DNA from 2 places in the Sinorhizobium sojae CCBAU 05684 genome. Region 2 is predicted to be linked to the other one. Evidence: predicted binding sites of a transcription regulator. Region 2 holds the regulator's gene; the other holds the start of a gene.
What was found. Region 2 encodes LexA, which represses DNA repair genes until DNA is damaged. Its sites were predicted from a motif close to TGTTCNNNNTGTGTTCNG; they were not measured.

Region 1: the regulator LexA is predicted to act here: its motif matches at 1,195-1,212, upstream of ruvC (crossover junction endodeoxyribonuclease RuvC).

What each region holds. Positions count from the first base shown of each region.
Region 1 covers NZ_CP023067.1:2,692,801-2,696,207, forward strand. The annotation lists gene ruvA (Holliday junction branch migration protein RuvA) at 1-588, opposite strand, end outside; gene ruvC (crossover junction endodeoxyribonuclease RuvC) at 641-1,153, opposite strand; gene SJ05684_RS13230 (LLM class flavin-dependent oxidoreductase) at 1,323-2,327, shown strand; gene SJ05684_RS13235 (dihydrodipicolinate synthase family protein) at 2,424-3,371, opposite strand; gene SJ05684_RS13240 (TRAP transporter large permease) at 3,392-3,407, opposite strand, start outside.
Region 2 covers NZ_CP023067.1:1,447,744-1,451,150, forward strand. The annotation lists gene SJ05684_RS07220 (YrbL family protein) at 1-517, opposite strand, end outside; tRNA gene SJ05684_RS07230 (tRNA-Cys) at 1,037-1,110, opposite strand; gene lexA (transcriptional repressor LexA) at 1,620-2,330, opposite strand; gene SJ05684_RS29970 (hypothetical protein) at 2,511-2,678, opposite strand; tRNA gene SJ05684_RS07245 (tRNA-Ala) at 2,895-2,970, opposite strand; tRNA gene SJ05684_RS07250 (tRNA-Ser) at 3,057-3,146, opposite strand.

The DNA of each region.
Region 1 (3,407 bases), 1.2 Mb from region 2:
GATCAGCTTGGCGCTGTCGCCGCCTTCCCCACCATTCTTCAGAGCCGCGGCAACGGCATTTGCCGCCTGGTCGCGCGAATAGCCGAGATTGGTCAGGGCGGAGACCGCATCCGCAACCGGTGCGGAGGCGGCCCCCTCGCTGAGTTCCTGCTTGAAGCCGATCGGGGCCGACATCTCGCCGACAAAGGCCGGCGCCTTGTTCTTGAGCTCGGTCACGATGCGCACCGCCACCTTCGGGCCCACGCCGGGGGCGCGTGCAACCGACGTTTTGTCCTGTAGCGCGACGGCATTGGCAAGCTCGCTCGGCGTCAGCGTCGAAAGCAGCGCCAGCGCCACCTTCGATCCCACCCCCTGGACTGTTTGCAACAGGCGGAACCATTCGCGCTCAAGCGCCGTCAGGAAACCGAAAAGCTTCAGCTGGTCCTCGCGCACATAGGTCTCGATGAAGAGCACCGCCGCCTCCCCTGCCGATCCAAGCTTGCCAAGGGTGCGCGCCGAACAATGGGCGACATAGCCGACGCCATGCACGTCGAGCACGACGAAATCCTCGCCGATTTCGTCGATGGTGCCCTTCAGTTTACCGATCATCTGGCTCTCGTTATCCTATTGCGCCATCATTCCAATCTGAGGCCCCATTGCCCTACCCTGCAAGCGCCGCCAGGCGGCTGGTGATCGCCTGGCGGTTATGGGCGTGGCAAATGGCGATGGCAAGCGCGTCGGCAGCGTCGTTGCCCTTGAACTCGGCCTTCGGCATCAGCACCTTCAGCATCATATGGATCTGCTGCTTCTCGCCGTGCCCGACGCCGATCACCGCCTTCTTGACAGCGTTTGGCGCGTATTCTGCAACCCGCAAGCCCGCTCGCGCGGGAACCAGCATGGCAATGCCGCGCGCTTGACCGAGCTTCAAGGTTGCGGTCGCGTCCTTGTTGACGAAGGTCTGCTCGACGGCCGCCTCGTGCGGCTGGAAGCTGTGCACTACGTCGGCAAGCCCGTCATGCAGCTGGCAGAGGCGGGAAGCGAGGTCCATCTCGCCGTCCGAGGTCACCGTCCCGGAAGCGACGAAGCGCAACGAATTGCCGAGCGTTTCGATAATCCCCCAACCGGTGCGCCTCAGGCCCGGATCGATGCCGATGATGCGAATCGTAGTCTGCATATCTCACCCTATGTCGGTCGATGAGACGCTGCCAGTAAAAAGTGAACAAAACAAAAACATTGCACAGAAAGATCTGGCACCGGCGGAAACGGCCGGACAAACCTTGGATTGAGGAAACTTGAACCTACATTGCCATCGATCAATTTCCCTTAGAGAAAAAGGCATTGCCATGGTCCCCTTCTCCATTCTCGACCTGTCGCCGATCACCGAAGGCGGCAGCGTCGCGCAATCGCTCGAGAACTCCCGCCAGCTGGCAATCGCGGCCGAAGAGAACGGGTACAAACGCTTCTGGTTGGCCGAGCATCACGGCATGAAAGGTATTGCCAGTGCGGCAACGTCGCTCGTCATTTCGCATGTCGCTTCGGCGACGCGGACGGTCCGCGTCGGATCGGGCGGCATCATGCTGCCCAACCACTCGCCGCTGGTGATCGCCGAACAATTCGGCACCCTGGCAGCGCTTTATCCCGGCCGCATCGATCTCGGCCTTGGCCGCGCGCCCGGCACGGACACGCGCACCGCGCAGGCGCTGCGGCGCAACATGGAGGCGAGCGCCAACAATTTCCCGAACGATGTCGTCGAGCTTCGGGCATTGCTCGGTCCGGTCACCGAGGACCAGAAAATCATCGCCGTACCCGGTGCCGATTCCAACGTGCCGATTTGGCTGCTCGGCTCCAGCCATTTCAGCGCCCACCTCGCCGGCATGCTGGGGCTTCCCTTCGCCTTCGCCTCGCATTTCGCCCCGGACATGCTGCTCTCCGCGCTCGAGATCTACCGCGAGCGCTTCACGCCCTCGCCTGAGCTCGACAGGCCGCATGTGATGGTCGGCGTCATGGGCGTTGCCGCCGAAACGGATGAGGAGGCCAACTATCTCTTCACCTCGATGCAGCAGTCCTTCGCAGCGCTCCGCCGCAATGCCCGGGGCCGCTTTCCGCCGCCGGTTAAGTCGATGGACGGCCTATGGAGCGCTGATGAGAAGATCTTCGTCGACCACGCAATCGCCCATGCGGTGGTCGGCAGTCCCGACACGGTCCGCCGGAAGATCGCGTCCTTCCTCGACCTCACCAAGGCCGACGAACTGATCATCTCCATGCCGATCTTCGACATGGAGGCACGGCTCCATTCGGTCGGGCTCTTCGGCGAGGCGCAGCGGAGCCTTGCCGCAATGACCAGTTAAACCGCGGCGCCGCCAAGAGCATCGGCCCAGAGATCGCAACGATTTTCGGAAAGCTCGGTGCGCAGCTTCCAGGAGTTACAGCGAACCTTTGCGCGTCTAAAAAGACGCGCGGTGCTGTAACGCCTTGATCCTGGCGCGGAACATGTCCGTTCCCTGGACGATCCGGTCGATGACGGCCTCGAGCGCCCAATATTTCTCGTGGATGTCATAGGGCACGGCGCGGCTGGACGTATCCGCAAAGGTGCCGAGCCTCTTGTGGTAGAGCTTGGCAAGTTTCGGATAGCCCATCGGTTCCGTCTGTGCCGAAAGCACTAGGAAGACCGCTAGTTCCTCGGCGAATTCGGGATATTTCGACCCATGATCCTGCAGCCAGCGGTAAAGATCCGGGTGGAAATTGTTCATCACACCGCAGAAGCCGGCACCGGTCGCCTGCATGGCCGGATAGGCGATCGCCGCATTGGCGTTGCAGATGAGGAATGGCGTATCTTCGGTGATCTTCGCCCTGCGCCTGACGATGTCGAGATCGCAGGAAACATCCTTCAAGAGGATGAAGCGGCCCGACTGCGCGCAGAAATCGATCTCGTCATCGCTGAGAAGCCGGCGATAGGGCGCCGGGCATTCATAGAGGCCAAGCGGCACGTCCTTCGGCAGGGCTTGGAGCAGGGCATCGAACGATGCGCGCATCTCCGCCGCGCCGCCGGTCTCCGGCGCCAGCCGGTTCGAGACGAGGATGACCGCATCCGCCCCGCTGTCGGCAATGGCCGTGAGTTCCGTGATCTGATCGTCGAGACCGTCGGAAATATGTCCGGAGGAAACCACCGGTATGCGGCCAGCAACCTTTTCGACGGCGAAGCGCGAGAGATCCACGCGCTCCTCGAGCGACAGAAACCGCATTTCGGAGGACTGGCAGGCGGCGAAAAGCGCCTCCGAGCCATTGGCGATGTACCATTCGATCAGGGCTTCATAGCCGTCCCAGTCGATTTTTCCGTCAGGGCCGAAGGGCGTGATCATGACGGGAATGATTCCGGCGACGCGTTTGGTCACTTGAGGCTCCGTGGGTGGGATCAGCCGGCATAGCCA
Region 2 (3,407 bases):
ACAGCAGTTCCTCAAAACCGCGGCGATCCGTCACGACGAAGTTGCCGGCATTGCAATCCATCAGCACGATGTGAAGCCTGCGAAAGCGATCGAAAAGCTCTTCGATCATCGCCAGGTGCCTTGCCGTCAACCGCCCCGCCAGCGCCAGGTCGCGCAAGGTCGGGGCCAACTGTCCGTCTGCCATAGTGATCTTCTCGACCACGAGACCGAGACCGTGTTCGGTCTGAACGAAGCCCAGCACTCCGGGGATGGGGAGATCGGCTGTATCGGCCAGGGTGAACTTTCGGGCCTGTTCAATGAACTCGTCGACCTCGCGTCGAAAAGTGCGGTAGGCGCCGAACCGCTTGAACCGATCGAAGAAGCGGAGCATCCGCGTCGATTGGCGCTCGCCGCCCTTGCCCCTGGTTCTGAGAACCTTGATCAGAATGTTCGGGTATAGGTCGTGCTCGAAAACACACCGCTGGTGCCCGACTGCGCATTGGTGCCAGTCGGAAAGGGAGATCTTGCCGTCGAACATTTCCTCCCCCTCGGAATGCGACCGTTTTGTAACGAAATAGTGTCAGTGGAGGAAAATCAAGGAAAATCCAACCTTGTGGGTGAATTTATTGAGAACGTGACTGTATGGTTGTGTTCGACCAAGCGCCCGGTGAGGAGCCACTCGGGCACGAGAGGCTGCCGGTGCGTCAGATGATTTCAGCTGACCGCAAAATGCTCTAACGGCTGGCGGTTGTTTCGGAAGCGGATGCTCCCTCGAAACAGATAGAAGCCGTTTTCGCCGGAGCAGTCGCTGGTCCGGCCAAAACGGAATCGACGTTCCGCTACAGCGCCGCGCGTCTTTTCAGACGCGCAAAGGTCGCTGGAACTCTTTGAATCTGCGCATCGAGCTTTCCGAGGATCGGCTCCGATTTTCGGGGCGCTAGGCAAGTGGTCGTCGCCGCAAAGCATACACTCTGTAGGAGGACGCTCTCAGTCCACTTGTGAAAACATGGCGGCGCTCATCGGCGCCATCAAATCACGATCATCAGGGGGGAATTGTTGGAGGCCTCGCCCGGAATTGAACCGGGGTACAAGGATTTGCAGTCCTCTGCGTCACCACTCCGCCACGAGGCCTCACCGACAAGAAATATCAAGTCGTGGCCAGCGTTTAGAATCATTCGAGATGAACCGCAAGAGGCAATTTCCGAAAAACGCACCCCTCGTCTCGGCGCATTCTTGAAGGACGTTGGCGAAGCCGCCGGATTGCCGATGAATAGGTGATGCCCCACCAAAACGCGGCAAAAACAGTGAGACGGCGGCGCGAACGGGCTGTAGCATTTTGAATTGCTGCATGCATTTGTCCTTAAATCGAGATCGATTTCAAGGCGACATGCAGTACCCGGCAGTTTCCCACATCAGGGCAGCGATCGAAATCCGGACAGGGTCGGCAGCAAAGAGCGGAATGCCCCCGAACCCGCCGGTATCGCTCTGTTAATTTGCGCCGATTGTGCGAACCAAAATTCGTCCGACCGCAAAATTATCTCCGGCGCTGTGCGTCCCTCAGGACGCACAAAGGACACTGTTAGCTCTTTGAATCTGCGCTCGTGCTTTCCGAAAAGCGGGGCCGATCTCGGGGCGATGCGCTAGTGGTACCGTCGTATCAGCCCGACGAGTTTACCCTGGATTTTCACCCGGTCCGGTCCGAATATCCGGGTCTCGTAGGCCGGGTTCGCCGCTTCGAGCGCAATCGACGCACCTTTCCGGCGGAAGCGCTTCAATGTCGCTTCCTCATCGTCGATCAGCGCCACGACGATATCGCCCGGGCTGGCCGTGCTCGCGTTGCGGATGATCACGGTGTCGCCATCGAGGATGCCGGCCTCGATCATCGAGTCGCCCTTGATCTCCAAGGCGTAATGTTCGCCGCTGCCGATCATGTCGATCGGTACGGAAACCTCGTGCGTATTGTTCTGAATCGCTGAAATCGGAACGCCGGCGGCGATCCGCCCCATGACGGGAACCGCAATCGATGCCGTTTCGGCCGGCGGCGGCTCGGCCTTGGGCGCGGCAGGCGTCTTGCCCAGACTGCCCTCGATGACGCTTGGCGAAAAGCCGCGCCTTGGCTGCGCCGGAGCCGTATAAGCTTCCGGCAACTTGATAACTTCAAGCGCGCGGGCCCGATTGGGCAGCCGGCGAATGAAGCCGCGCTCCTCGAGCGCGGTGATCAATCGGTGGATGCCCGACTTCGATGCAAGATCGAGCGCGTCTTTCATTTCATCGAAGGACGGCGGGACTCCCGATTCCTTCATTCGTTCATGAATGAAGAGAAGCAATTCCTGTTGCTTGCGGGTCAGCATGGCGCGTCACTCCAGAATCGCGAAACAAATCAAGAACAGACACTATCCGTTCCATTTGTGTTCCGCAAGTGCCTAAAATTCCGTGAACTTTGCCAGGCTGAATATTTGGCCGACATCGCTGTGCCGGCGCCGATGAGCCATTGGGCTGTCCGGCGACGACGGCGTTCAAGTGGCGCCCGATCAATAGGCGAGACGCAGACCTCCGGGGCTGAGCACGTCGAAGTCAGGCTCAGGGTAGGGGCCGTGCCATTGCGTGTAGGTCGTATTGCCCGTAGCGCCGGTCGTGGCGCATCCCGAAAGTGCCAGGAGCGCCAATGCTGCAACCGCCATCAGAGTTTTAGAGGGCATGTTTTTCTCCACTCGCGGGAGTTGCCGAGATGCGAAACTGCAGACCTTAACTGTCCCTCAATTCGCTGGCGATGGCAAGGGAGCGTCGATGGCCGAAATCCTCATTTAGCCATCCTGGTAAACGACTTGGGGCGATGCGCCTCGGCGTAAACACCTGTTGCGTGAGCGGCCTGATCAGGGCCGTTGCGCTTCTGCGCGGCGGACAAAAGGGAAGAATGGTGGAGTCGAAGGGAGTCGAACCCTCGACCTCCGCAGTGCGATTGCGGCGCTCTCCCAACTGAGCTACGACCCCACGGGCCCAAACTATATAGAAGAATTCGACAGCCCGCGCCAGTCCGTTCGACTGCGTCGGCGGGCTCTGGTTCGGACGGGTTCAGGTGGCGGATGGGGTGGGATTCGAACCCACGGTAGGCTCTCACCTACGCCGGTTTTCAAGACCGGTGCCTTAAACCGCTCGGCCACCCATCCGGGCAGCGCGTTATTGCGCGAAGTGCGGTTCGTTGCAAGATTTAAGCGAGGCGTCCGCACGAATTATTTCTTGGACCTCTGCTGCTCGGCACCCACATTCCACCGGCCTCGCGTTCACCATTCGTAAACCATAACGAGCAAAATCCGGCGCGATCTCACCTAGAATTCGTATTTTTGCCTTGATGTTGTCATCATTGCTCGATTGTCCCTTTTCGGGACGCCGAAAGATCCGCGGGGGTGACATGCGGACCGTTCTGCCAC